Paenarthrobacter nicotinovorans: one gene and its partner. The protein of the gene in region 2 interacts with the protein of the main gene of each other region in a pairwise test. Links are inferred from orthologs where the notes say so. Each region holds a gene or a part of one and is shown on either strand. Other genes may lie near its edges.

Evidence for each region.
Region 1: the proteins of ctaD (region 2) and JMY29_RS11780 interact in binary tests that used the Escherichia coli proteins (3 or more experiments, as listed by UniProt). The link is inferred for Paenarthrobacter nicotinovorans from one-to-one orthologs.

What each region holds. Positions count from the first base shown.
Region 1 is NZ_CP089293.1:2,512,173-2,526,506, reverse strand. Bases 1,020-4,019 are described here. They hold JMY29_RS11780 (aminotransferase class I/II-fold pyridoxal phosphate-dependent enzyme), read right to left. Parts: upstream 3,147-4,019; coding sequence 1,893-3,146; downstream 1,020-1,892. Other genes in these bases: JMY29_RS11770 (YceD family protein), read left to right, coding at 3,848-4,019; coaD (pantetheine-phosphate adenylyltransferase), read left to right, coding at 3,182-3,682; JMY29_RS11785 (spermidine synthase), read right to left, coding at 1,108-1,896; rsmD (16S rRNA (guanine(966)-N(2))-methyltransferase RsmD), read left to right, coding at 1,020-1,094. Also shown: JMY29_RS11795 (ATP-dependent DNA helicase RecG), read left to right, coding at 1-494; more of rsmD, read left to right, coding at 528-1,019; more of JMY29_RS11770, read left to right, coding at 4,020-4,375; rpmF (50S ribosomal protein L32), read left to right, coding at 4,409-4,612; rnc (ribonuclease III), read left to right, coding at 4,636-5,346; mutM (bifunctional DNA-formamidopyrimidine glycosylase/DNA-(apurinic or apyrimidinic site) lyase), read left to right, coding at 5,350-6,327; JMY29_RS11750 (hypothetical protein), read left to right, coding at 6,374-6,514; JMY29_RS11745 (hypothetical protein), read left to right, coding at 6,511-7,230; JMY29_RS11740 (MFS transporter), read left to right, coding at 7,238-8,539; JMY29_RS11735 (TolB family protein), read left to right, coding at 8,536-9,576; JMY29_RS11730 (DUF4082 domain-containing protein), read right to left, coding at 9,587-14,334. UniProt on the Escherichia coli protein: Shows aminotransferase activity with methionine and histidine as substrates, and to a lesser extent also with phenylalanine.
Region 2 is NZ_CP089293.1:2,249,824-2,264,084, reverse strand. Bases 6,886-9,812 are described here. They hold ctaD (aa3-type cytochrome oxidase subunit I), read left to right. Parts: upstream 6,886-7,451; coding sequence 7,452-9,173; downstream 9,174-9,812. Other genes in these bases: JMY29_RS10510 (HPr family phosphocarrier protein), read right to left, coding at 9,697-9,812; JMY29_RS10515 (cytochrome c oxidase subunit 4), read left to right, coding at 9,170-9,571; ctaC (aa3-type cytochrome oxidase subunit II), read left to right, coding at 6,886-7,441. Outside these bases: JMY29_RS10555 (alpha/beta hydrolase), read right to left, coding at 1-783; JMY29_RS10550 (FAD-binding dehydrogenase), read right to left, coding at 793-2,433; JMY29_RS10545 (quinone-dependent dihydroorotate dehydrogenase), read left to right, coding at 2,544-3,623; JMY29_RS10540 (DUF3043 domain-containing protein), read right to left, coding at 3,685-4,278; JMY29_RS10535 (dipeptidase), read left to right, coding at 4,404-5,837; JMY29_RS10530 (HesB/IscA family protein), read left to right, coding at 5,999-6,388; more of ctaC, read left to right, coding at 6,572-6,885; more of JMY29_RS10510, read right to left, coding at 9,813-9,990; JMY29_RS10505 (GntR family transcriptional regulator), read left to right, coding at 10,147-10,938; qcrB (cytochrome bc1 complex cytochrome b subunit), read right to left, coding at 11,119-12,792; qcrA (cytochrome bc1 complex Rieske iron-sulfur subunit), read right to left, coding at 12,770-13,840; qcrC (cytochrome bc1 complex diheme cytochrome c subunit), read right to left, coding at 13,938-14,261. UniProt on the Escherichia coli protein: Cytochrome bo(3) ubiquinol oxidase is the terminal enzyme in the aerobic respiratory chain of E.coli that predominates when cells are grown at high aeration.

The DNA of each region.
Region 1 (14,334 bases), 270 kb from region 2 along the record:
CATTTGCGTCCAATGAGACCAAGGTCCTGGTTTCCACCACTGTCATCGAAGTGGGCGTGGATGTCCACAATGCCACGTTGATGGTGATCCTTGATGCTGACCGTTTCGGCATTTCCCAGCTCCACCAATTGCGGGGACGTGTGGGGCGCGGCGGGCTTCCGGGCACGTGCCTGCTGGTGACCACCCTGGAGCCCGGGCATCCGAGCCGGCGCCGCCTGGAGGCGGTTGCGTCCACTACCGACGGTTTTGAATTGTCGCAGGAGGACCTCAAGCTGCGCCGTGAAGGTGACATCCTGGGGGCTTCACAGTCCGGCGGACGCTCCACTTTGAAGCTGCTCCGGGTCCTTGAGCACGAGGACATCATTGCCCGTGCAAGGGCCGACGCCCAGTCCCTGGTGGCGGACGATCCCGCGTTGGCGGACCAGCCCGCGCTTGCCGCCGCGATAGATCAGTACCTGAACCCTGAGAAGGAGGCGTTCCTTGAACGCGGTTAGAAGCCCCGGCAAAGGCCCGCAAGGAGTATGCCTGTGAGCCGCATCATCGCCGGAGTTGCCGGCGGAAACCCTCTGGCAAGCGTCCCCGGCAATGCCACCAGACCCACGACGGACCGCGTCAAGGAGGCCCTGTTTTCGCGTCTGGAATCGTTGGCGGTGATCGACGGCGCGCGGGTCCTGGATCTCTACGCGGGCTCGGGTTCACTGGGTGTCGAGAGCGCCAGCCGGGGCGCGCACAGCGTGGACCTGGTGGAGTTCGATGCCAAGGCAAGCGACGTCTGCCAACGGAACGCGGACCTGGTCAACCAGACCCTGGGGTCCAAGAAAGTTTCCGTCCACCGTTCCAAGGTGGAATCGTTCCTGGAGCGTGCAGGCGATGCTTCGGTGTGGGACCTGGTCTTCCTTGACCCGCCCTACCCCCTGGACGAACCGGCGCTGGCTGCGGTGCTCGAAAAGCTGGCACTGCACCTGGACGATGCCGCCGTTGTGGTGGTGGAGCGCAGTTCCCGCAGCCCCGAACCGTCGTGGCCGGATGCCTTGGAGTGTTTCGCCGACAAAAAGTACGGGGAGACCAAGCTGTGGTTCGCTGAACCGGCGTGAGCACTGGTTCCGTTTAGCCGGCGATCCGGTCCAGGTCCACGCCCGTCAGGACGGCAGCCGGGTGGGGGCCGCGGGCCAATAGTTCAGCTGTCCATTCCGCGGGCCATGGCGTACGTGTGCCGACCAAAATTATGTTGCCCGGATAGCGGCCTTCAAACATGCCGGCCTCCGCGAACGCAGCAACATCCGGCATGGCCTTGCGCAGCGCTGAGACCTGGCTGCGGACAAGCGTGAGCGCCGGCTCGTCGCCCACATTGACGATGAGGACGCCATCGGGAGCCAGCCGGGCTGCTGCCTCTTCATAGAACTCCCTGCAGGCGATATGGGAAGGGGCCTCGGGCCCGGAAAAGATGTCAAGGATGACGACGTCGAACCCCGCCTCGGCGGGAAGCTGCGCCAATGCGTCGCGCGCGTCGCCGATATGGGAGGTCAGCCTTGTACCGTCGGGCATCGGCAGTTTCTGGAGGACAAAGTCCAGGAGTTCACGTTCCAGTTCAACGGCGTACTGTTCGGAGCCCGGTCGGGTGGCCTGGATGTAGCGGGCCAGTGTAAGTGCTCCGGCGCCCAGATGAAGGGCCCGGATGGGGCGGCCAGGTTCTGCGGCCAGGTCCACCACGTGCCCGATCCTGCGGAGGTATTCATAGAAGATCTCACCGGGCGCCGCCAGGTTCACGTGTGACTGTTCGGCTCCGCCGATGCTCAGGATGAAGCTGCCCTCCACGAGGGGGTCTGTATCGATCGTGGCGTGCTGGCCGCTGGTGCGGAGGAAGCGGGCGGCATGGCCGGAATCCCGGGAATTCACAGGCGTTCCTTGAGCGTAGCCAGGCGCCCGGCAGCTTCTTCCAGGACGTCGATCTTCTTGCAGAAGGCAAAACGCAGGAGGCTGCGGGTGCGTTCGGCGCCTTCCGGATGACAGAAGACCGGAACAGGGATGGCAGCCACTCCGACGAGTCCGGGCAGGCGCCTGGCGAGATCAACGGAATCCCTGATGCCCAGCGGCGCGGTATCGACGTTGATGAAATACGTGCCGCTGGGGTTGAAAACGCCGAAGCCTGCGGCGCGGAGGCCTTCGGCGAGGATGTCGCGCTTTTGCCGGAGGGTATCGGCAATGCCCTGGTAAAACGCGTCGGGAAGGCCCAGGCCGACCGCGATGGCGCCCTGGAATGGCGTGCCGGAGCTGTAGGTCAGGAATTGCTTCACGGTGCGTACAGCTGCCACCAGGTGTGCCGGTCCGGTGAGCCAGCCGATCTTCCATCCGGTGAAGGAAAACGTCTTGCCGGCGGAGGAAATGGTGATGGTTCGTTCGGCGGCGCCGGGCAAGGTGGTGACCGGGATGTGCGGCACTCCGAAGGTGAGATGCTCATACACTTCGTCGCTGAGGATGATGGCGTCGTATTTGCCGGCCAATTCCACGATCCTGGCGAGGACGCTATGCGGAAATACGGCACCCGTGGGGTTGTGCGGGTTGTTCAGGAGGACAATTTTGGTTCTGCTGCTGAAGGCTTCTTCCAACGTTTCGAGGTCCGGCAGGAAATCAGGGGCCAGCAGGGGAGCGGTGACATGCTTGGCGCCGGACATCCCGATGATGGCACCGTACGAGTCGTAGAAAGGCTCGAAGGTCAGGACCTCGTCGCCGGGTTGGACGAAGGCAAGCAGCGCCGCTGCGATGGCCTCGGTTGCTCCCGTAGTGACAAGGACTTCATTGTCGGGATCCGGGTCCAGGCCGTAAAACCGTTGCTGGTGGGCCGAGACGGCCTCCCGCAATGCGGCAACCCCCTTGCCTGGCGCATACTGGTTCGCTCCTGCCGCAATGGCGGCCTGCGCTGCGTCCTTGATCTCTACGGGGCCGTCCTCGTCGGGAAAGCCCTGACCGAGGTTGATGGCTCCGGTGGACACAGCCAGTGTGGTCATTTCTTCGAAGATGGTGACTCCCAGGTCCCCGGCAGGTGAGAGCAGGTTGGCTCCCATAGCGGCCCGTTTCCAAGGTGCCGGAGCGTCGGCTGAAGTTCCAATAAGGGGAGCGCTGCTGCCTGCTGATGCCATGGCAGCCATGGTATCCCGGCGAAGCCATGGGGTAGGTTCGTCTCATGAGACGCGCGGTATGCCCTGGATCCTTTGACCCCATCCACAATGGACATCTCGAAGTCATTGCCCGGGCCGCCGGCCTGTTCGATGAAGTCATCGTTGCCGTGTCCACCAATTACGCCAAAAAGTACCGGTTCAGCCTCGAAGACCGGATGGAGATGGCACGCGAAACGTTGGCTTCCCTGCGCGGAATCATCGTGGAGCCCATGGGTGAAGGCCTGCTGGCCGAGTATTGCCGCCACAGGGGCGTTTCGGCGATCGTCAAAGGCCTGCGCTCGTCCTCGGACTTCGACTACGAGTTGCCGATGGCCACGATGAACCGCCAGTTGACCGGCGTCGAAACCGTCTTCCTGCCCGCCGAAGCGCACTACGTCCACCTGTCCTCCACCCTGATCAAGGAAGTCAATGTCCTGGGCGGGGACATCTCTGATTACGTCCCCAAATCTGTGTTGAAGCGGCTCCTTGCAGGCGAGCCGCCCACTGAAGCGCCCCGCAAGGGGTAGGCTTGTCGGGTACCTGCGCCCTCACGCAGAGTTCCCCAAGCTGAAACCAGCGTGCTTCTGTGCGCGCCCGGTGCCGGTTTGAGTCCTCAAGCGTGATCAGGCTAAGATGGTACGTCGGTCATATGTTCTACAGGAGTTCTCATTAAGCGAGATGCAAGTTCGCCCTTGGCGCTGGTAGTCAAGGACCTTGGACGCAGTCCAGGGACCATGCGGACACTCAACGAGCATGTACCTGCGCCAAGTGACCTTGGTGTGGCGCTCATTGGCGTAAAGGAAGGCTCGGATATCGAGCTGGATCTTCGTCTTGAGGCCGTACACGAAGGAATTCTGGTATCCGGATCCGCGATCGTCGAAGTAACCGGCGAGTGTGGGCGATGCCTGGATCCCCTTGCGTATGACCTTGAGGTCAATGTGCAAGAACTTTTCTTCTACGAAGGTGCTGAGCTTTCGGCCGAAGAAGACGATGAAGAGCAACGTCGAGTCGAGTACGATCTGATCGATCTTGAGCCGGTGTTGCGGGACGCAGTTGTCACTATGCTGCCGTTCCAGCCGGTGTGCCGGGAAGACTGCCAGGGTCTGTGCTCCGAATGTGGAGCGCGCCTGGAAGACGAGCCGGGGCACCACCACGAGGTCATTGACCCTCGCTGGGCTGCCCTAGCTGATCTGGCTAAGACTGACCGGCAAACCGATTAGTAAGTGTTCGTCTAAGAGAGAAATGAGATAGCCGTGGCTGTTCCCAAGCGGAAAATGTCTCGCGCAAATACACGCGCCCGCCGTGCCCAGTGGAAGGCAACTGCCCCCAACTTGGTCAAGACCATCGAAAACGGTCAGGTTACCTACAGCCTGCCGCACCAGGCAAAGGTCGTTACTGACTCTGCCGGCACCGCGCTGTTCCTTGAATACAAGGGCCGCAAGGTCGCAGACGCCTAATCTGCCGTAGAGGCTGACTAAGGATGTCTTCAACTGAAGAGCTTCTGAAGCGTCTCGGTGTCTCCATTGACACCGAGACGCTTCGTCTTGCTCTCACACATCGCTCATACGCGTATGAGAACGGCGGGATCCCCACCAACGAGCGCCTTGAGTTCCTCGGCGACTCCATCCTGGGTTTCTCCGTGACCGATTCCCTTTACCGTGAGAACCCCACGCTGCCTGAAGGCGAGCTTGCCAAGCGCCGCTCCGCCGTCGTCAGTACGCGCGCTCTGGCCGGAATCGGCCGTGAGATCGGCGTCGGCGAGTTCATCTACCTCGGCCAAGGCGAAAAGCTTACTGACGGCAAGAACAAAGCCTCCATCCTGGCTGACACCATGGAGGCGCTGATCGGTGCCACTTATCTGTCAAACGACATCGAAACCGCACGCCAGCTGGTCATGCGGCTCGTGGGACCCCTCCTGAAGGACGCAGGTGCCCTGGGCGCCGGCACGGACTGGAAGACCAGCATCCAGGAGCTCACCGCCAGCCGGCAATTGGGCGCCATCCACTATGCGGTGGAAGGCTCCGGACCGGATCACGCGCGGACTTTCGAAGCCGTACTGAACATTGGCGGAACACCCTACGGACGCGGTTCCGGTCACTCCAAGAAGGAAGCAGAGCAGGAAGCGGCCGCCGATGCCTGGCGTGCCCTGACTGCCCTGGACACGACCCCGACTGGTCCGGCGTCCGCTTGATCCATGCCTGAGCTTCCCGAAGTAGAAGTGGTGCGCCGTGGCCTTGCCCGATGGGTCAGGGGCCGGACCATCACAGCCGTCGAGGTGCTGGACCCGCGCTCCATCAGGCGCCACACCCTTGGGACCGAAGACTTCGTGGGGAATCTGGAACACGCCACGGTGCTTGACGTCGTGCGGCGGGGAAAGTTCCTGTGGATGCCTCTCTCCATGGACGGTGTGTCCGCCACCGGTGACGGGACCCTTCCCGAGGTCGCGACCCTGCCCAAGGTCGCGCTTATGGCCCATCTGGGAATGAGCGGACAACTTCTCATGCAGGATCCGGACGTGCCGGACGAAAAACACCTCAAGGTCAGGATCTCGCTGAGCCCGGTGGAGGGCATGCCGGAACAACTCAGGTTCGTGGACCAGAGGATCTTCGGCGGACTCTTCGTGACCTCCCTTGTGCCCACCCCGGACTCCGGGCCCGGAGGCCTGGGCGAGACGCCGCTGCCGGAGATCGCCGAGGAAGCCTCGCACATAGCAAGGGATCCGTTGGATCCGTGGTTCTCATTCGACGCGTTCTACCGGAACGTCAAGAAGCGGAAGACGGGCCTGAAGCGTGCCCTGCTGGACCAGGGAGTCATCTCCGGTATCGGCAACATCTACGCCGACGAGGCCCTGTGGAAGGCGCAGCTCCACTACGCACGGCCCACCGATACCTTGCGACGGGCAGACGCCGAGCGGCTCATCTCGGCCGTTAAGGATGTCATGGACGCCGCCTTGGCCGCCGGCGGGACCAGCTTCGACTCCCTCTACGTTAACGTCAACGGCGATTCCGGCTACTTCGCGCGCTCCCTCAACGCCTACGGGCGGGCCGGTGAATACTGCCTGCGTTGTGCCGGGAAGGGGCTTCAGAGTGTCATCAAACGGGAACAATTCATGAACCGTTCCTCCTACACCTGCCCGGTTTGCCAGCCCCGCCCACGGAATGGGCGCTGGTAGCGCCAAAACTGTTCCGGAATCGTGGCGTGAATGGCAGACTGTCCCCATGAAACGCTTGGTGCGGTACATCGCCATCGCACGGCCGAACGCCACCTCGTCGCAGGTGGCGTCACTTCTACCCGCCGCCCCTGAGTCCCACGCCGTAAATCCGCGGCCGGGCGGGGCTGTTCTTCCGGTCATGCCATGATGGCGCGGCGGCTGGTCATCGCAGGCATATGCCTTGCCGTGCTGATCGCCGCCGTCGCAATACTCTTTGACCAACTGGCGGTGAAGCCGGCCCCTTCGGCGCAGACGACGTCCTCGTCGTCCCCAAGCCCGGGCTCGACTGCCCCCGGGTCAACAGCTTCGGCGGGAACCACGTCGCAAGGCGCCGAGGCACCCGGCTCCGGCAGTTCGCCGTCGGATGCTTCAGCAAGCGGAGGTACTGAAAACGGTGGCGACGGCGGTTCGTCACCGTCCGCCGGCCAGCCACTGGAAGTCCTTCCCCCTGTGACGGCAACACCGACAGGGCTGCCCGCGCCAACTGCTCCCGCTCCACTGATCACCGGAGCCTTGCCGGAGCCTGGTACCGCAGCCGGTGAAATGGTGGACGGCTGGCCCGCAGGGATCCTCACCTTGCCAGCGGGCTCGACCATCGGTTCAACCTCCGTGTCGACCTCGGGCAACACGCTCCAGGTCGCAGCTGATGGCATCATCGACAAGCCCCAGGCAGAGGTGCTGGGTTCCTTCCGAGATTCCTTGGTATCGCATGGATTCTGGTCCGAAGACGCTCCAGCCGCTGACGGTGCCATGGCTGCACGGTTCGTGAGGGGCGCGGATACGGTGACCGTTTCGGTATCAACCACAGGGACAGGCAGCTCGCGCTTCCAGCTTCTGGGCAGCCTGCACACGGCGGCAGATTAGGGCACCCATGTATATTTCCCTTTCGGACCGCAGCGGCGGTAAGCGGGATAAACCGCAGGGCATGGGGACGGCACTATCCAGCGAGGTGCCGTTCCGCTTGTCTCCGGTCATCCTTTGGCTGGGCATTGTCAGTATGGTCACCGATGTTTCCTCGGAGTCGGTGTCGGCCATCCTGCCCCTGTACGTGACAGGTTTCCTGGGTTTATCCACCATCGCCTTCGGCGTCATTGACGGCATCAACCAGGGTGCCAGTGCCATCGTCAGGATCGCAGCCGGCTGGGCTGCCGACCGCACCGGCCACCCTAAGCGGATAGCTGTGGCGGGCTATGGCTTGTCCATGCTTGCCAGGATCGGATTCCTTGTCGCCGGGAGTTTTTGGGCGATCGCGGCAATCGTCACAGCCGACCGCATCGGCAAGGGCATCAGGACGGCTCCGCGTGATGCGCTGATTTCAGTCTCGGCGCAGCCGCAGCATCTGGCGAGATCGTTCGGCGTGCACCGGATGCTGGACAACATCGGCGCGGCAGCGGGTCCGTTGATCGCCTTCTTTGTGCTGTTGATGATTCCCAACGGGTTCAGCACTGTGTTCGTGGTGTCCCTGGCCTTCGCGGTGATCGGTGTCGCCGTCCTTGCCCTGGTGGTGCCCGATGTCCAGGCCAAGGCCTTGAGAGGGGCCAGCGAACGTAAGGACCGCAGGCTTTTCGCCTTTTCGTGGAGCCATTTGAAGGAACCGGGTTTGGGCAAGCTGCTGATCGCGGCAGGGCTCTTGGGCCTGGTCACGATTGGCGACGGCTTCATCTACCTGGTCCTGCAGGACAGGGATTCCTTCGCGGTCCAGTGGTTTCCCCTGCTTTTTGTTGGCACCAACGTGGTGTTTCTTGCTTTGGCCATTCCGCTGGGACGGCTGGCAGACCGCGTGGGGAAGATCCCGGTGTTCGTCGCCGGGCACGTTGCGCTGCTTGCTACGTATTTGTTGGCCGCCGCTCCTTTTGGCGGGCTTTGGGCGACGCTGGGCTGTTTGGTCCTGCTGGGTGCCTTTTACGCAGGCACTGACGGCGTCCTGGCCGCGCTGGCCAGCCAGCTGACGCCGTCGGGAAAACTCGCCACGGGAATCGCCTCCGCGCAGACTGTGGTGGCTCTGACCCGCATGCTGGCCTCGGCCGGATTCGGTGTGTTGTGGTACGCCGTTGGTGCTTCCACCGCGATGCTCTTGGCAGGGGCGCTTTTGGCCTGTGCCGTTGTGGCTGTGGTTTTCATCCTCCGAGGTGCCAAGCGCGATGTCCCGGCCGACGTGAGCGACGGAGCATGAGGGAACGCGCCTTCGGGGGAGCTGCCGCGGGGAAGGTGCGGTGGGGTGTCCTCCTGGTGGTCACTGTACTGGTCCTGGTCGCAGCGGGCGTCTACGCGGTGGGGGCCTACCAACGCTTTGAAGAAAGCCGGACGGCGGCCTCGTCCGTGGGGACCTCAGCCGGCGGACAGCTCCCCGGTGCTCCGTTCGTGCTGTTCCGGAACACCGCGTCAGGGCAGGGGTACGGGAACGCCGCAACTGTTCCGTTGTCGGATCCCGGCGGTAGCCGGGCCGTGAGCGGCCAGGAATGCGACCGGGTCTACGGCTCGCCGGAGCAGGTGGTGTGTTTGCGCACCAACCGGGGGCTGGTGACCTCTTTTGAAGCCGAGGTGTTCAACCGTAACTGGGAGCAGCAACGGGCCTGGCCGCTTCCCGGGATCCCCAGCCGGACCCGGATCAGCCCCGACGGCTCCAATATTGCCACTACGGTGTTCGTCACCGGCCACTCCTATGCGACAGCAGGATTTTCCACCGCCACCGAAATCAGCCTCCCAGGCGGTTCCACCGGCAACCTCGAGGACTTCGCCCTGCTGGTCAACGGCGAACGGTTGCAGGCTACCGACCGCAACATCTGGGGGGTGACCTTCGCACCGGACCAGGCGGATGTTTTCTATGCCACTGCGGCCGCCTCCGGACGCATCTGGCTGGTGCGGGGGAGCCTGTCAGCAAGGACTTTGACGGCTGTCCATGACAACGTGGAGTGTCCTTCGATTTCCCCGGACGGGACCCGGATCGCGTACAAGAAGAACGACGGCGGCGCGCTGGCAGCGCACTGGAACATCGCGGTTCTTGACCTCGCCAGCGGACGCGAGACCGTCCTTGCCGAAAAGCGCAGTGTGGATGACCAAATCGAGTGGCTCGATGACCGGAGCCTTCTCTATGGCTTGCCGGACGAGACAACGGACGGGGACAGCAACATCTGGAAGCTGGAAACGGAACCGGGCGCCCAACCAAGCATGTTCATTGCCCATGGTTGGTCGCCCAGCGTCGTTCGCTGACGTTGTTGCTTCAGCAGATCCCGAGCAAGCCGCAGACGAGTCCAGTCTGGGTCGGGCTGGGTGACGGACTCGGTGACGGGGTCGCTGTCGGTGACGGGGTCGGGGTCGCTGTCGCTGTTGCTGTTGGGGTTGCTGTCGGCGTGGCAGTAGGTGATGGTGACGGCGCCGCCTGCTGCTGGGCTGGAGCTGCGGTGGAGTACACCACATCCACGAAGTAGTTCGTGGCGTTCCAGGAACTGGTGGGCATCACGCCGCCTGAGCCGTACCGGTAGCGTCCGTTGTTGGGGCCCGAGGCCGTGAACACTCCGCTCGTCCATGTCTGGTTAAAGAATCCCTGCGTTGAGGAGTAGCGGCCGTTTGGCGCCCGGTAGGAGACCACATAGGTCTGTCCGGTAGACAAGGCAACCGGGGTTGCCAAGGTGGCGGTTTGCCAGCCGGTGGCCGTTTCGTTGGTGAAGGTCACCTGTGCCAGCCTGGTGCCTGCGGCGTTCCACAGCGAACCAACATGGGTGCCTGTGTTCCCGGTTCCCTTGTAGAAGCGGATCCCTGTGACGTTCCCCGCCTGGGACACCGTGAAGGCAGTTCCGAGCTCCACCGAAAGCGGGTCGGAGTTGGCGGCAACCTGGGGAAGCAACGAACCGAAGATCGTCGATTGCTGGACCGCTGCCGCCGCCGTGGTGAACTGCCAGGTGGTCGGGGGCAGGGATTGCCCCTGCGGGGTGGCCACGCCCGAGACGTTGGCGGATATCTGGGTGTTGGCGGGAAGGGCGGCCGTCGGCGTGAACGTGATGGTGCGGGCGTCAGCTGACAGTGCTGCCGTTCCTGCGACAGAGGATCCGTTCGCGGTCAAAGTGAACGTGGCGCCCGGATTGATGGCGGTGGAGAACGTGATGGATGGTTTCACGTCCGTGGGAATGGCGGTGGCTCCTGGAGCGGGCACCTGGGCACTGATGGACAGGGGAGGTGCGGCTACGGTGAAGACCAGGTCCACCAGGTAGCTGGCCGTGGACGCCGTACTCGGGAAGTCACTGGTGTAGGAGTACGCCCCCGAATCCGGCTGGGTCTTCAGCGGTCCCCTCGTGAAGCCTTCACCGAAGCCACCGGAGGTGTAGGAGTACTTGCCTGTGGGCGTCTTGTAGGCAGCTACATACTCGGTGTCCGCCTGGATGTTCACGGGCTGGCTGAACGTAGCAGTCTGCCAGCCGGTACTGGATTCGTTCGTGAACGTCACGGTCGCCAGGACCTGGCCGCCCACCGTGTAGAGGTATCCGGTGTGGGTCCCGGTGTTGCCGGCCGACTTGTAGAAGCGCACACCGGTCACCTGGCCCGCAGTGTCGCTGGTGAAGCGGACACCCAAGGTCAAGGGCACGCCATCATCTACTTCGAGGGTCGTTGGCGTCACCGTGTCCTCGTACAGGGTGCACGGGCACGAACCGGGTGTGCCCGCGGCCTGTACTGTGGTGAACTGCCACGTCCCACCGGATGACATTGGTTGTCCGGAAACAGCCGTAGCAGTCACGGTGGCCGTGTAGGAAGTAGCCGCCGCCAAAGGTGCCGAGGGCGTGAAGGTCACCTTGCGGGTGTTGCTGTCATAGACAGTGGTCCCGGCAACGGCGGCACCTGCGGCCGTCTTGAGTGACAGAGCGACGCTTGAGGACACGGCTGCTTCCGAAAGAACCGCGCTGACCGTTGTGTTGAGCGGAACGCTCGAGGCGTTCGGAATGGGGGAGTGGCCACCAACGGTGAACGGAGGCGCCGAGACCACCACCACTACGTCCACCAGGTAACTGGTGGAGGACCTCGAAGCAGGGAAGTCCCCGCTGTAGCTGTAGGCCCCCGCGTCCGACACAGTCCGCAACGGTCCAACGCTCAGTCCGGCCCCAAAGCCATTGGCGGTTGCCGAATATGCGCCCGTGGTTGACTTGTAGCTAGCTATGTACTCGGTATTGGCAGCCATTTGGACCGGCTGGCTGAACATGGCCGTCTGCCACCCGGAACTGCTCTCATTGGCAAAGGTGACCGTTGCCAGCTGCTGCCCGCCCGCTGTGTAGAGCGCGCCTGTATGGGTGCCGGTGTTGCCGGCTGACTTGTAGAAGCGGACCCCGGTCACCTGACCGGCGGAGACACTGGTGAACCGTACTCCCAAGGTCAGCGGGACTCCGTCCTGGATTTCCGCGATGCCGGGAGTGACGGAGTCGTCATAGAGGCTGCACGGGCACGATCCCGGCACGGACGCCGTGGCAGCGGTGGTGAAGGTCCACGTGCCGCCCGAGGTGACCTGGCCTCCCGTGCTGTCAGTGCCTGACAACGTTGCCGTGTACACGGTGCTGAAGGCCAGCTGGGATGCCGGAGTGAACGTTGCCTTGCGCGTGGTCGCGTCATAGCTCGTAGTGCCCGTTACCGTTCCGGCAGAAGACTTCAGGACCAGCTGGACGCTGGCTGGGGTCACTGGCTTGGAGAAGGAGGCGCTGACCTTGGTGGTCACGGGGACGCTGGACGATGACGGAATGGGGGACTGCCCGGACACCGTCAGCGGCGAAGTATCCACGGTGCTGAAAACTGCATCAACGAAGTAGTTGCCACCGTTGAAACTGGTGGTCGGGAAGCCTTGCGAGGTGTTGTACACGCCCGCAGGCTCCGCCCCGAAACCACCGGTGACCTTCAACGGCGGATCATTGAATCCAAAGCTCGCCCACTGGTAGTCCTTGGTGGCATAGTGCCCCCTGGGTGCCCAGTACGAGACCGTGTACTTTTGGCCCGCGGAAACGGCTACCGGCTGGCTGAACAGCACGCTCTGCCAGCCCGAGGCGGTTTCATTGGCAAAAGTGGCGGTAGCCAGGCGGGTGCCGGTGGAGCTCCACAACGAACCCGTGTGGGTTCCGGTATTGGCCGAGCTCTTGTAGAACCGGACCCCCGTCACGAAGCCATTCACTGAGGGCGTGAACCGCAGGCCCATTTCGTAGGCTCCGCCGTCTCCGGAGTCGGTGATGGCAGGGACAGTTTGGCCAAAGACGCTGTAGGGTCCGGTGAGGCCAAGGTTCCTCGTAGCCACGGCTCCGATGTTGGCGCTGTCATCCACGGCCCGAACCTGGATCGCGGCGGTGTCCAGGCCCTTCTGGATGTAGGTGTAGGTCCAGGAAGCCTTGCCCTGGGCCGGGTGCCAGGTAGTACCGCCGTCGGTGGAAACCTCGACGCCGGCCACAACACCGCCGGTGTCCGTGGCAGTTCCGGTGACCGTCACGCTGCTTCCGTGCGCGATGGTTGCGCCGTTGGCTGGAGCGGTGATGGTCGCCGTGGGGCCGGTCAGATCCGAGCTCGCGCTCGCAGCAACAAGCCCGGCCGCGCGGGTTGCCGGCTGAACGCCCATGTCCGCAAACAAGTTCACTTGAGCCTGCCGCATGCGCATATCGGCAGCGGCGCCGTCGCCGTCGTGCTCCTGATCCAGGCCCCAGGTCCACTGGACGCTGCCGGCCGAGAAGACAAGAGCCCCGCTGGCCGCCCGGTACAGGGTGATGTGATGCGTGGTTGTGCCGGGCTTGACCGTATTTCCGTAATCCTGGAGGTACTCGCTGACGCTGCCGACTGTTGTGGACAGCTGGATCAGACCTGACGGCCGGAAACCGTTATCGAGGTCCTCGTCGGATTCATAGCCCACTGTGTGCGGCGCCAAGGCAGCAGTGGCACCTGCGGGCAGGGAAGCCAGTGAGGTATTGCGCCACAACCGCGACTTTCCTTCAGCGGCTGACACCGTCACTGGAAGGTCGGTGTAGTTGGACATATACAGCGTGCCCGTCAATCCGTTTTCGGGCAGACCACCGCCATTGGCCTGGGATGCGTAGCGCGGATCCCGCCATGTTCCGGTCCATTGGCTGGTGGGGTCGATCTTTCCGTTGCTCCACGTCTCCTTGTAGCAGGTCAAGGTGCGGCCCGCGGCGCCGTCCACGGAGGAGGGCTCGAACCGCGTACGCCAGTACATTTCATTGCCCGAAAGGAACTGGAGGTTGACGCCCGCGTCGCGGGCCGCAGTAACATTGGCCCTTTGGGGGCCGGACCAGTATTCGTCGTGGCCGACGGAAAGAAATACCTTGTGGTTCAGCAGCTCCGCACCATTGCGGTCAACGTCAAGGCCGCTGACGTAGCTGACGTCATAGCCGTTTTGTTCCAGGAACCGCACCATCGGATATTCGTTGGCGAAGTAGAAGTCCCGGCCTCCGATGCCGCCCCGGGTGTTCACGGGGCGGTTGTAGCTCACTTTGTAGGCGCGCCCGTTGACGGCCCCCTGGTAGAAGTCGGCGCCGCCATACGTGTTGTAGGCCTGCCAGGTCTGGTCCGCTGTTTGGAAAACGATCGATGAACGGTTTCCGTCGTTCCTGACGATGAAGGTGATGTGGCTCTGGCCGCCCGTATCCGGTCGAGTGAGAAGGGCGATATAGACCCCTGAGACCGCGGTCGCAGGTACCTGCCAGGTGGCCGAAACAGCCCAGGTACCGCAGTCATAGAGTTCGGTCGTCAGATCGTTCCTGCATGCGGGCTGCGTCTGGCGCAGGACCGATGGAGTGACGTCGGCAATCTTCCGTGCACCGTTGCCTCCATACCAGCCCGTGCGGTAGATCGCGATGGTGTAGCTGGGGGCCTTCGTGTCGATCTTGAAGCGGATGGGTTGTCCGGCGTTGACGCTGATCTCGGTGGAGAAACCCTGGATTGTGTCATCCCCGGCCCCGTCAATGTCCCATTCCGAGGGCGGGCTGCCCGGTTTGG
Region 2 (14,261 bases):
GGCGCTGGCCGCAGATGTAAGGACCAAGACCGGCATCTGCAGGTTCAACCCTTGCGATACCAGCGCATGGCCCGCGAAGACGGCGCTGAGCCAGCCTGCCCGGACAGGGAAGGCAAGCGGGGGCCGGTACTTCTCGTCCAGCGCCCATTCACCCTCGGCGCTGCTGCTGATGCTCCGGAAGTAGAAGCCTCTCTCCGGCAGCCTCAGTATGGTTTCAGGACGAAGTTTGGCCAAGGGCGCCAGCACAGTGTGCACGGCACGACGAACCAACGAATGACCGTGCATTTCCAGCCATGGACTGTCGAGGACCAAGAATTGGAGTTTGTCCTGATGCCGGCTTGCCCATAGCGCTGCAATCAATCCTCCGGTTGAGTGTCCCATCAAGGTCAGACTGCCCGGAGGGACGCCGGCACGGTCAGCACGGATGAGTTCCAGGGCTCCGTCGATTTCGGCGTCGTAGTAGGCCAAGTCAGCCACGTAGCCACCCGGGCTGTCCGATCGAAGACTTCGTCCGTGGTTGTGCATGTCAAGGGCATAGAAGTCGTAACCCTGGCCCGCCCAGAACCGGGCCAACTCCGTATTGAAGAAGTAGTCGCTCCAACCGTGCAGGAACAGCACGGCACCATAGGGGGCGTTTCCAGCCCCCGGACCTTCGTGCGGCCGGGCAGGCAGTTCCGCCCTGTGACGGATCAGAGTGGCGCGGCGGACGACGCCGTCAGGCCCTGCCGCCTCAAAACTGCAGGATTGAAAGTCCTTTCCCAGGATGTCAGGGGTCCACTCCATGGCCCTAGCTTAGACACTGGCGGCGGCTTCCCGCCCCGCGGCCCTCCCGCTGAAGAGACAGCCGCCGAGGAAGGTTCCTTCCAGGGCACGGTACCCGTGGATGCCGCCTCCGCCGAACCCCGCCGCCTCGCCGGCAGCGTAGAGGCCCGCTATGGCTTGACCGTCATCGTTGAGCACCCTGGACTTCAGATCCGTCTGGAGGCCGCCAAGGCTCTTTCTGGTGAGGACGGACAGGCGGATGGCTATTATGGGGCCGTGAGCCGGGTCCATCAGACGGTGCGGGGGCGCGACGCGCATCAATTTATCCGTGGCAAATCGCCGTGCAGCCCTGATTGCCGCGAGTTGGGGGTCCTTTCCCAAGCCGCTGGACACTTGGCGGTCACGTGCTTGGACCAGGGCCTCAAGGGACCCGGCATTGATCAGCTGGTTGCCGGTTAGTTTGTTCATCCCTGCAGCGAGTTCCCGCACCGATGCGGCCTGGATGAAGTCTTCGCCCTTGTCCAGGAAACGCTGGATGGGGGAGTCGGCGCCGGGTTTCAGGCGTGAAGCCAACAGACGGACATCCTTGCCGGTCAGATCCGGGTTCTGTTCCGATCCGGACAGGGCAAGCTCCTTGAGCGCGATGGTCCGATTAAGGACAAACCAGGAATACCCGTGGTTGGTCGCGACAATGTGGCGCAAAGCGCCCAGTGAATCGAAGCCGGGAAACAGCGGGGCGGGCAGCTGGGCTCCGGTGGCGTCCAGCCACAGGGACGACGGGCCCGGAAGGATGCGGATGCCGTGCTGTGGCCAGACGGGATCATAATTGCGGATTCCCTCCGGGTAGTGCCACATCCTGTCACCGTTGATCAACGAGCCACCCGCTGTCGCTACCGCCGGAAGGAACCCGCCGTCCACTGACGCGGGCACACCGCTGAGCATCTCCGCAGGCGCCTTTCCCCCTGGCCATTGCCGCCTGACAACCTCGTGGTTGCCGCCGATCCCTCCGGTGGTCACCACCACCGCCCCCGCATTCACTTCGAAGTCTCCGACGGTGACCCTGGACGATGCCTGGCCCCGGACCGCCGTCGACTGTTCCAGGACCTGGCCGGCCACCCCGGTGACCTTTCCCGCCGTCGTCGTCAGGGCTGCGGCGCGGTGCCTGAAGCACATCCGCACCTTTCCCGCGGCTACACCCTCCTGCACTTTGGCCAGGAAGGGTTGGACGAGCGCCGGACCTGTTCCCCACGTGACGTGGAAGCGGGGCACCGTATTGCCATGACCCTGCGGTCCGTAGCCTCCCCGCTCCGCCCACTGGACCAATGGAAAGATGCCGACGCCCAGGTTCCTGAGCCAACTCCTCTTCTCGCCGGCTGCGAAGTTGACATAGGCCTCGGCCCAGGCCCGCGCCTGCGTATCGGCGGGCCGGTCGAAAGCGGCGGAGGCGAACCAGTCAGACAACGCGAGCTCGGTACTGTCCTTGACGCCGAGCCTGCGCTGTTCCGGGGTGTCGACCATGAAGAGGCCGCCGAAGGACCAGTGGGCCTGACCGCCGAGCGAGGCTTCCGGCTCCTGGTCCAGCACGATGACGCTCTTTCCGGCGGCATACGCTGTGGCAGCGGCCACGAGCCCCGACAGGCCGGCGCCGACTACTGCGATGTCGGCAGTCATGGGCTGATGTTCATGATGTGCGTCACTATCTACCGGCGGCATGCGTACATGCTAGCGGCTTCCATGGTCACGGGTTTGGCGAGTAGTCCCCGAACGGCAAAACTAGGATCATGCGTGTTTACCCCACATTCTTCAAGTTGGCCTTTTCCTGGATGGATGCCGAGAAGGCCCACAAGATCGGTTTCCAGGGAATCCGGCTTGCCCACCGTTCGGGCGCCGGCCGGATCCTGGCAAAGCTGACTGCGCCTGATGCCTCCTTAAGGACGGAGGCGTTGGGCCTCACTTTTCCGTCGCCGTTCGGTTTGGCCGCCGGCTTCGACAAGGAAGGCCACGGCATTGAGGCCCTGTCCGAGCTCGGTTTCGGCCATGTGGAAGTTGGCACCATCACCGGACAAGCTCAGCCGGGCAACGAGAAGCCCCGGCTGTTCCGCCTGATCGAGGACCGCGCTGTTATCAACCGCATGGGATTCAACAACGACGGCGCCGCGGCAGTTGCGCCGCGGCTTAAGTCGGCACGGGCTGCTTTGCAAAGGCAGTACCGTGACACACGGCCAATCATCGGGGTCAACATCGGCAAGACCAAGGTAGTGGAGCTGGAGGACGCCACTGAGGACTACCTGGTGAGTGCAAGGACCCTGGCTCCGGCGGCGGATTATCTGGTGGTCAACGTCAGCTCACCGAACACGCCTGGCCTCCGTCTGTTGCAGAACGTCGAAACCCTCCGCCCGCTCCTGAGGGCCGTCGGCGACGCCGCCGATGAGTCCGCGGGGCGGCATGTGCCGCTGCTCGTCAAGATTGCTCCGGACCTGTCCGATGAAGACATTGACGATGTCGCCCGCCTGGCGCTGGACCTTAAGCTTGATGGCATCATTGCCACCAACACCACGATTTCCAGGGGCGGCCTCATGTCTGATCCCGCAAAGGTTGATGCCCTCGGTGCCGGTGGATTGTCCGGGGCGCCCCTCAAGCAGCGCTCCCTGGAGGTTCTGCGCCGCCTCAAGGAAGCGGTCGGCGATCAGCTCGTTCTCATCGCTGTTGGTGGCGTAGAGACACCCCGCGATGTGCAGGACCGGCTGGATGCCGGAGCAACCTTGGTGCAGGGATACACGGCCTTCCTCTATGAAGGTCCGTTCTGGGTTTCCCGCATCAACAAGGGCCTGGTAAAGCTCCGCAAGCGGTCATCCCGCTAAAGCGCAAAAGCAGGAGACCCCGGACCAATGGTCCGGGGTCTCCTTTTGAATGGTGTGGCTACTAGGCCGGGTACTGCCCGCGCTTCACCTGTGGCTTGGGCAGGCGAAGCTTGCGGAACTGGAGCGCACGCATGCAGCCGTACCAAACGGATCCGCGCTCAACCTCGCCGAATTTTGCTGTCAGCTGTTTGCGGAGCTTGCGCGACAGGATGAACACGTCAACGAAGACTGCGAGGAACATGATCCAGAAGCCGACAAGGACGTAGCTGATGCCGGCGCTGGTGGGCGGAATGATCAGCGAGATCACGACGAACAGCAAAGCTCCGAACATGAGGTATTCGCCCAGGCTGAAACGGGCATCGACGTAGTCGCGCACGTACCGCTTCTGGGGTCCCTTGTCCCGTAGGGGGAGGAACTTCTCGTCACCGGTGTCCAGGGCCTGGCGCATTTTCTGGCGCTGGTCCTGAATTGCCACCCTTTCCGCAGCCTTCGAGGCCTTGCGGTCGGTGGGCACCAGGGGGCGTTTCCGGGCTGCTTCCTGGGCCTTCCGCTTGGGCGTAGGGGTGCCCTTACCGGCACCCGGTCCCGGGGCGGTGGCGTAGGCCTGGTCTACTACTGACTGAGCGCTGGGCTCTTCCTTTTTACGTCCGAACACCCATACAGAATACCCTCGGCGAGGTGGCGCACGTTACCTCGTGGGAGGTTGGCCGGGGTTATGGGTCCGGTCAGCCCGGCCTTGCATCCCGCGGGGGCTTGTTACCCGGAGGTAAAGTGTGGGCCATGACTTCAGCGCATGCGGAGAACCCGCAGAACAAGCAACAGCACTCCGGCGACATCCCGGTCGAGGAACTGGAGAAGGCGGTCAACGAGGCCTTCAACTCCACCATGGATTCCCTGAAGAACCTGGTGTCCATTCCCGGCATTGCATGGCCCAGCTTCGACCCCAATGAACTCGATCGAAGTGCCGAGGCCGTATCTTCCCTGGTACAGGCCGCCGGCATGCCGGACGTCCGTATCCTGAGGTGCAACAAAGCCGACGGTACCCCCGGCGGCCCTGCCGTCGTCGCCCGTCGACCCGCCGCGGACGGCAAGCCCACCATCCTTCTGTACGCCCACCACGACGTACAGCCGCCGGGTAACCGGGATCTGTGGACCTCTGAGCCCTTTATGGCGGAAGAACGGGACGGCCGTCTGTACGGGCGCGGTGCGGCCGATGACAAAGCAGGCATCATGGCCCACCTGGCTGCTTACAGCGCCGTCAGCGAAGTTCTTGGCGAAAAGTTCGGCCTCGGCGTGACCTTCTTCTTCGAGGGCGAGGAAGAGGCGGGCTCGCCCACTTTCCGCACCTTCCTTGAGGAACACCAGGAGCTGCTCCGTTCGGACGTCATCGTGGTGGCCGATTCGAGCAACTGGAAAGTGGGTGTTCCGGCCCTGACTACCAGCCTCCGTGGCTTGGTGGACGGCACGTTCGAAGTCCGCGTCCTGGACCACGCCGTCCACTCAGGGATGTTCGGTGGGCCGGTTCTGGACGCTCCTACGCTTCTGTCACGCCTGATCGCCACACTCCACGACGACGACGGCAACGTGGCAGTCGCCGGGCTGGTGGGGCGTGATGACGTGGTGGTCGACCTCACCGAAGAGGACTACCGCGCCGACGCGTCAGTGCTCGACGGCGTGCGGCTCGCCGGGAGCGGGACCATCGGTTCGCGCCTCTGGACCAAGCCGGCGTTGTCCATCATCGGCATGGATGTACCGGCCGTCGACGTGGCCTCCAACACCTTGATTCCCGCAGCACGTGCCAAATTCAGCATGCGCCTGGCCCCTGGCCAGGACCCCGAAGCTGCCATGGACGCTTTGAAGAACCACGTTGAGTCGAGGGCGCCATTCGGAGCCAAGGTGACATTTACGCCGGGGGAGCGCGGGAACGCCTTCAGCACCGACACGACCTCATCTGCCGCCCGTGTCGCTTTGTGGGCCTTGGAACAGTCCTGGGGCGTGCAGCCGGTGGAAATGGGAATCGGCGGGTCCATTCCCTTCATTGCCGACCTCCTGGAAATGTATCCGGACGTCCAGATCCTGGTGACAGGGGTGGAAGATCCCGATTCCCGCGCGCATAGCGCCAACGAATCCCTCCACATCGGCGACTTCCGCCACGCAGTGTTGGCTGAAGCGTTGATGCTTGCACGTCTGAATGCCGAGGGGCTGGGGGCTTAGTCCCTGTTTAGCAGGGAACAAGGAAATGCTGTCAGTGGTTACGTCTGGAGTTATAGCAAAGCGTCTGCGCGACGTAGCATTAGCTATAACCCGTATGTAATTGGGTAAGGGCAGGCAGCGTCCCGGCGCCGCCTCCAGAAGCTTCATAAGAAGGTAGGCCAATGAGCACTGCAACCAACGAAAACAGCACCGGAACACAGGTCGTCACCAGTGACGAACTGCCCACGCACGAGGTCAATCTGACCGACGTCGCAGCAGGCAAGGTCCGCAGCCTCCTCGAACAGGAAGGGCGCACCGATCTTCGGCTGCGCGTTGCAGTCCAGCCTGGCGGATGCTCCGGCTTGATCTACCAGCTCTACTTTGACGAGCGCATGCTCGACGGAGACGCTGTGCGTGACTACGACGGTGTCGAGGTCATCGTGGACAAGATGAGTGTCCCTTACCTCAGCGGTGCAAGCATCGACTTTGAAGACACCATTTCGAAGCAGGGCTTCACCATTGACAACCCGAACGCCGGCGGGTCTTGCGCCTGCGGTGATTCGTTCCACTGATGTGAGCCATCGCCGCATGTCGGCGCCCCTCCGGGCCGCTTCAAAAGCGTTCGGAGCCACGGCGCTGACATGTGCGCGAAAACCGCCTGATAGCGGTAAGCTCTACATCGGGTAGTAAAACTTTTAGTGTGCCCGGTGAGCCTTCGGCCTGCCGGGAGACAGCAACAAGAGGAAGGGCCGTCTGTGAGTTCGCAGAACCGAACCGGCAGCCGACGCATAAAGATCACCTCGATCACTGGCTTGGCACTCGCCGGCGCGTTGGTTTTGACCGGATGTTCACCAGAGGTAGAGAAGGGTTGGCTGCCTACAGAGCGCGGCACGACCAACCACACTGACCGGATCATGGACCTCTGGGTCAACTCATGGATCGCCGCCTTGGCAGTCGGTATCATCACGTGGGGCCTCCTGGTCTGGTGCATCATTGCTTACCGTCGCCGTAAGGGCACCACGGGATTCCCCAAGCAGCTCAGCTATAACCTGCCGCTCGAGGTCTTCTACTTGACCATCCCGCTGTTCATGGTGCTGGTGTTCTTCTACTTCACCGACCAGGACCAGCGCGCGATCGACGATCGTTCACAGCCTGCAGATGTCGTTGTTGATGTCCGCGGAAAGCAGTGGGCCTGGGACTTCAACTACAAGCAGGGCCAGGTCATCTCCGAGGACCTCCACGAAGCCGGCGTTCAGGCTCACCTGACGGGCGCCGAAGTGGACAAGGAACTGCTCCCCACCCTGTACTTGCCGGTTGGCAAGTCCGTGGACCTGGAGCTGAACTCCCGCGATGTCATTCACTCCTTCTGGGTTCCCGCCTTCCTTCAGAAGCGCGACATGATCCCCGGCAAGACGAACTACATCCGGTTCACTCCCACCAAGGAGGGCACCTTCGATGGAAAGTGCGCCGAACTCTGCGGTGAATATCACTCCGAAATGCTCTTCCGCGTCAAGGTTGTCTCCGAGTCTGAGTTCAAGGCCCACATGGACAAGCTCCGCCAGGATGGCAACACGGGCCTGCTCGGTGCGGAATACGACCGCAATCCGAACCTGAACGAAAAGTAAGGGGAGCGACGTGGCTACTTACACTCAATCCGCCGGGACCCTTGAGGCTCCCGTAGTTCCTAAATCCAAGGGACGCATTGTCGTCAACTGGATCACCTCCACGGACCACAAGACCATCGGGTACATGTACCTCATTGCGTCGTTCGTGTTCTTCTGCCTCGGTGGCGTCATGGCGCTCCTGATCCGTGCAGAACTGTTCGAGCCGGGCATGCAGATCCTGCAGACCAAAGAGCAGTACAACCAGATGTTCACGATGCACGGCACCGTGATGCTGCTGATGTTCGCAACCCCGCTGTTCGCCGGCTTCGCCAACGTCATCATGCCGTTGCAGATTGGTGCCCCGGACGTTGCGTTCCCGCGTCTGAACGCCCTGGCGTTCTGGTTCTTCCTCTTCGGCTCCACCATCGCCGTATCCGGCTTCATCACCCCGCAGGGTGCTGCCAGCTTCGGTTGGTTCGCTTACGCACCGTTGTCGAATACGACATTCAGTCCGGGTGTCGGTGGTGACCTGTGGGTCTTCGGGCTCGCGCTCTCCGGTTTCGGAACCATCCTTGGTGCCGTCAACTTCATCACCACCATCATCTGCATGCGCGCTCCGGGCATGACCATGTGGCGTATGCCGATCTTCACCTGGAACACCCTGGTGACGGCAATCCTCGTCCTCATGGCCTTCCCGCCGCTTGCAGCTGCACTCTTCGCCCTTGGCGCTGACCGCCGCTTTGGTGCCCACATCTTCGATCCCGAAAACGGCGGTGCCGTCCTCTGGCAGCACCTGTTCTGGTTCTTCGGCCACCCCGAGGTGTACATCATCGCCCTGCCGTTCTTCGGTATCGTTTCCGAGATCTTCCCGGTCTTCAGCCGGAAGCCGATTTTCGGTTACAAGGGCCTTGTCTACGCAACCATCGCCATTGCAGCTCTGTCCGTGACCGTGTGGGCCCACCACATGTACGTGACCGGTTCCGTCCTGCTTCCGTTCTTCGCTTTCATGACGATGCTGATCGCAGTACCGACGGGCGTGAAGTTCTTCAACTGGATCGGCACCTTGTGGCAAGGATCCATCACATTCGAGACGCCTATGCTCTGGAGCATCGGCTTCCTGGTGACGTTCCTCTTCGGTGGCCTGACGGGCATCATCCTGGCATCGCCGCCGCTGGACTTCCACGTTTCCGACTCCTACTTCGTGGTCGCCCACTTCCACTACGTGGTCTTCGGTACCGTCGTGTTCGCCATGTTCGCCGGCTTCTATTTCTGGTGGCCCAAGTGGACCGGCAAGATGCTGAACGAACGTCTCGGGAAGATCCACTTCTGGCTGCTGTTCCTCGGCTTCCACGGCACGTTCCTGATCCAGCACTGGCTGGGTGTTGAAGGTATGCCGCGTCGCTACGCCGACTACATGCCGCAGGACAACTTCACGTGGATGAACCAGTTCTCCACTATTTCCTCCTTCGTCCTGGGCGCTTCGCTGCTGCCGTTCTTCTGGAACGTCTACATCACGTGGCGCAGCAACAAGAAGGTTGAAGTAGATGACCCGTGGGGCTTTGGTGCTTCGCTGGAATGGGCAACCTCGTGCCCGCCGCCGCGCCACAACTTCACTTCCTTGCCCCGTATTCGCTCCGAACGCCCGGCCCTGGATCTCCACCACCCGGAGTTGGCCCAGGTGCACACCGCCGAGGCTCCGTCACCCGCAGCAGCAGTTCTGGGTAACGCCGACCAGAGGGACGTCAGCAAATGAAAATTGAATCGTGGCTCTTCGGAGCCGGAGTCTTCTTCTTCGTACCCGTAGCGATTGCGTACGGCTTCCTGACCGAATGGTCCGAGTGGGTTGGCGTGCTCGGCATCCTGCTCGTAGGTGGCCTCGCAGGCATGATCGGTGCTTACCTTGGCTTCACAGGCAAGCGCATCGGAATGCGCCCGGAGGACCGTCCTGACGCAGAGATCCACGAGGGTGCGGGGGAGCAGGGTCACTTCAGCCCCTGGAGCTGGTGGCCCCTGGTTCTTGGCCTCTCGTGTGCAGGTGGATTCCTCGGCTTGGCCGTAGGTTTCTGGGTAACCTACGTGGCCGGTGGCCTGGCCATCGTTGCCTTGATCGGCTGGGTCTTCGAATACAGCCGCGGCGACCACGCCCACTAGCAGTTCCAGAACGGCAATAAGGATGGGCCCTACCAAAAGGTGGGGCCCATCCTTATTTGTGTATTCAGGGTTCTTTTTCGCGTCCGGCATCCCCGTGTGATGGGTGATCCGCGCGCAACGTAGCCTCAGCGGGCCTCAGGAGCCTCCAGGACGGAGGAAAGAGCAGCAAGGGCATTCCGTGCCGTCCAGAGAGTTTGAGAGTCCGTGAGCGCATCGGGGGCGACCTCAAGAAGAACTTCACATCCGTGGCCGAAGTCCTCTGTCATGACCTCGAGCAGAGATCGGGCGTCGACCGGCTTGCCGTCTGTCTTCCGGATTGTCACGGGCAGTCCTGTCTCCGTGACGGCACGGACAAAAACTGCTGCCGCGCGGGCATGAAGGCCGATCTCAGCGGCGACTAAGGCTTTCTGCTGCGGCAAGCCAGCTCCTTTGCTACGGCGGTTTACTCCGCCAGGAAATGATCCATACAAGAGTAGCCGCCATCCCGGGAAGCCCACCAGTTCAATGTCCGCTGGTCTAGACCTGTGGCTGTCTGTCTTATCCTTGAAACATGACTCAATTGCTGGATTTCTGCTGTGGCTGACGCAGCCGGCATTGCTGGCGAGATTGACCGTTCCAGCAGCACGCCCATCTACATTCAACTGCGTGAAATCCTTCGTACCTTCATTGGGCAGTCGTGTCCGCCGGGTTCGGCCCTTCCTTCCGAACGGGATCTCTCGGAGCGCTTTGGCCTTGCACGCATGACTGTTCGACAGGCCATCGATGCGCTGGTCGGCGAAGAAGTCATAGAGCGGGTCGTAGGCTTGGGAACTTTCGTGAGGAAGCCCAAGCTGGACCTTCAGGTGAAGCTGACCTCCTACAGTGAGGAAATGCAGCGGCGCGGCATGGTCCCGGCCGCCAAGGTTCTGAGTTTTGAACAGATTGCAGCCAGTGCGTTTCTGGCGCGGGAACTGCAGCTCGACGAGGGAACGCCCCTGGTTCGGTTCCGGCGGCTTCTCCTGGCCGATAACGAGCCCATGAGCGTGGACGAGAACTTCATTCCGGCACACCGCGTTCCAGGACTTCTCGATGAGGCCCCGCCAACGTCGCTGTACAACGTTCTGAGCGAACGGTATGGCCTGGTCATGGAGTGGGGCGAGGACATGATCGAGGCAACGGCTGCGTCACCGTCCACTGCAAGGTTGCTGAACGTGGACGTCGGATCGCCGCTGCTGAAGATCCAGCGCCATGCCTTCGTTGCGCGTGCAATGGTGGACTATTCCGTCTCCTACTACCGGGCCGACAGGTACAAGCTGTGGGTACCCTTGCAGCGGCCTGGAGTGCGTCCAACGCGCAATTATGCATCGGGATACCGGACCACGCAGTAGAGCCTGCCCGGCGCACCGTCGGGTGGCTGTTGGGTAGCCGTCGGGTGGCTGTCGGGTGGGCCTCCGCACCATCGGTGTGGGACTGGACATCCGACCCCTTCCAGCGTTCTTTGAGATCCAACAACAGAAGGGGCACAGTCCGCATGGACTGTGCCCCTTCTGTTGTCGAGGTCCGGGCCGTTAGTGGCTCAGGCTCTTTTGCTCGTCGGCCGCTTCGATGGCCTCGTGGTGGCCATGTGCGTGCGCGGCTTCAAGTTCCGCAGGCGTTGCCGGAGCAACGCGGTCTTCGAAGAACCAGCGGGAAAGCGCTGCACGGCGCTTTTCCTTGCGGGTTACTACGCCATGCTCGTTCGGCTGCGCCGGCAGGGGAGCCGGTGATTCGAAGCCTACGAGCTTGTAGCGCTTGTACTCGTCCAGGGGTGCGTGGACTTCGATGAACTCGCCGTGCGGGAGCCGAACGATACGTCCGGTTTCGCGACCGTGGAGTGCAATTTCGCGGTCCTTGCGCTGGAGAGCCAGGGCAATTCGCTTGGTGACGATGAAGGCGATGATCGGGCCGATGAAGAACAGCGTCCGCAACCAGTACGTCACGTCATTCAGTGACACGTGGAAGTGAGTGGCAATGAGGTCCGAGCCGGCCGCGGCCCACATAACGCAGTACCAAGTGAAACCGGCCACGCCGATCGCAGTGCGGGTGGGTGCATTGCGGGGGCGGTCCAGAACGTGGTGTTCACGGTTGTCCTTGGTGACCCAGCGTTCGATCCATGGGTACATGAACAGAACGGTGAAGATGATTCCCGCAGGAACCAGGGCCGGAAGAAGCACGTTCAGCGTGAGCGTGTGTCCAAAGACGATCCACTCGAAGTGGAAGTTGTTGATGACACCCGGCATAAGGCGAAGGGCGCCGTCGACGAATCCGATGTACCAGTCAGGCTGGGTGCCGGCCGAGACAGGGGAGGGGTCGTAAGGCCCGTAGTTCCAGATCGGGTTGATGGTGAACGCTGCCGCCATGAGCGCCAGAACACCGAACACGATGAAGAAGAAGCCACCGGCCTTGGCCGCGTAAACCGGGCCGAGGGGGTAACCGACGACGTTGCCGTCGTTGCGGCCCGGGCCAGGGTACTGCGTGTGCTTGTGGACAACCACCATGAAGAGGTGGATCACGATCATCAGCAGGATGAGGGCGGGCACCAGGAGGATGTGGAGCACATACAGGCGGCCGATGATGGCCGTACCCGGGAACTCCCCACCGAAGAGGAAGAAGGAGATGTACGTTCCGATGACCGGAATCGACTTGATCACGCCGTCGATGATGCGCAGGCCGTTACCGGACAGCAGGTCATCGGGGAGGGAGTAACCGGTGAAGCCGGCAGCCATGGCGAGGATCAGCAGGACGCCGCCCACAACCCAGTTCATTTCGCGGGGCTTGCGGAAAGCGCCCGTGAAGAAGACACGCAGCATGTGAACGCCGAGGGATGCCACGAACAGCAGTGCTGCCCAGTGGTGTACTTGGCGCATGAAGAGACCGCCACGGACATCGAACGAGATGTTCAGCGACGAGTTGTAGGCAACAGACATTTCGACGTTGTACAACGGCGTGTAGGAACCCTGGTAGTGGGTTTCTGCCATGGACGGATCGAAGAAGAAGGTCAGGAAGGTACCCGACATCAGCAGGATGACGAAGGAATACAGCGCCACCTCACCGAACATGAACGACCAGTGGTCAGGGAAGACCTTCCGGCCGAACTCGCGCAGGATGCCGGAGCCGCCAACACGCTCGTCTACAAAGTTGGTGAAACTACCAACCTTGGTCTTCGGAACGAAGGGGGCTTCAGCTGTTGATGAGGCGCTCATGCTCGTCACGCTCCCAGTAACTCGGTCCTACAGGTTCTCTGAAGTCGCTGGTAGCGACGAGGTAGCCCTCTGCATCAACCGCGATAGGCAGCTGGGGAAGCGGACGGCTGGCCGGCCCGAAGATGACCTTGCATTCCTGCGTGAGGTCAAAGGTGGACTGGTGGCACGGGCACAGAAGGTGGTGCGTCTGCTGCTCGTAAAGAGCGACAGGGCATCCGACGTGCGTGCAGATCTTGGAGTAAGCAACGATTCCGTTGTAGCTCCAGCTCTCGCGTCCCTCGGAAGGATTCAGCGAGTTCGGGTCCAGACGCATCAAGAGGACAACGGCCTTGGCCTTTTCGTTCAACTTGCCCTCGTGGAGCTCGTTGAGGCCCTCGGGGATAACGTGGAAGGCCGAACCGATGGTGACATCCGAGGCCTTGATGGGTGTGCCATCGGGGTCGCGGGTCAGGCGCTTGAGCTTGCCGCCCTCCGGAGCCCACATGGTGTGCGCCAGAGCCTTGTCAGGACGCGGACCCAAGTCGCCAAAGATGGCAAGAGCGGGCAGGGGAGCCAAAGCGACAGCACCAAGAAGGGTGTTGCGGATCAGCGGACGGCGCTTGATGCCGGTTTCCTCGACGATGTCGTCGACGATGCGCACAGCTGCCTGGCGGTCCTCTTCGGTACGGATAGCGTGGCGCTCTTCAGAGACTTCGTGATCGGGCATCAGGGCCTTGGCCCAGTGCACGATGCCGGTGCCGATACCGAGCATCGCGAAGGCCGTGCCGAGGCCCAGAAGAAGGTTCTGGGTGCGGATGGTTGCAATGGTGGTGTCGTCGCCAAGGTCAATGGCGAAGTACGCCACCAGGAAGACCAGCGTTCCGATGACGGAGGTGCCAAACAGAATGGCTACCTGACGCTCGGCGCGCTTTGCGGCTACCGGGTCCGTGTCAGCCAGGCGCAAACGATGCGGAGGGAGTCCAGGATCCTGGAACTTCTCCACCTCATTCTGACCAGCCGTAGCTACGGTGCCCGAGTGGTTCGGACTGCCGTCACTATGGTTGCCCATAATTCGCCTCATCCTTCTCTCGTTGTCTCGGCCGGGGCCGAGTTATTTTCAGTTTCAAACTGCTGATCGTGCAGCAGAAGTTTTCGTTGCTTCGCGATCAGGACGTGCGGGACGTCAGCCAGATCGTGAATGCGATGATGACACCCAAGCCGGCAACCCACACGAACAGGCCTTCGGAGACCGGGCCGAGGGATCCAAGGTCAGCGCCACCCGGCGAACCATTGGCTTCAATGGTCTTCAGGAAGGTGATGATGTCGCGCTTGTCTTCAGGGGTGACGTTCGAGTCGTTGAACACGGGCATGTTCTGCGGGCCCGTGGCCATTGCCTCATAAATGTGCTGTGAGCTGACGCCTGCAAGAGCCGGAGCGAACTTGCCTCGTGTCAGGGCTCCACCAGCAGCAGCTGCGTTGTGGCACATGGC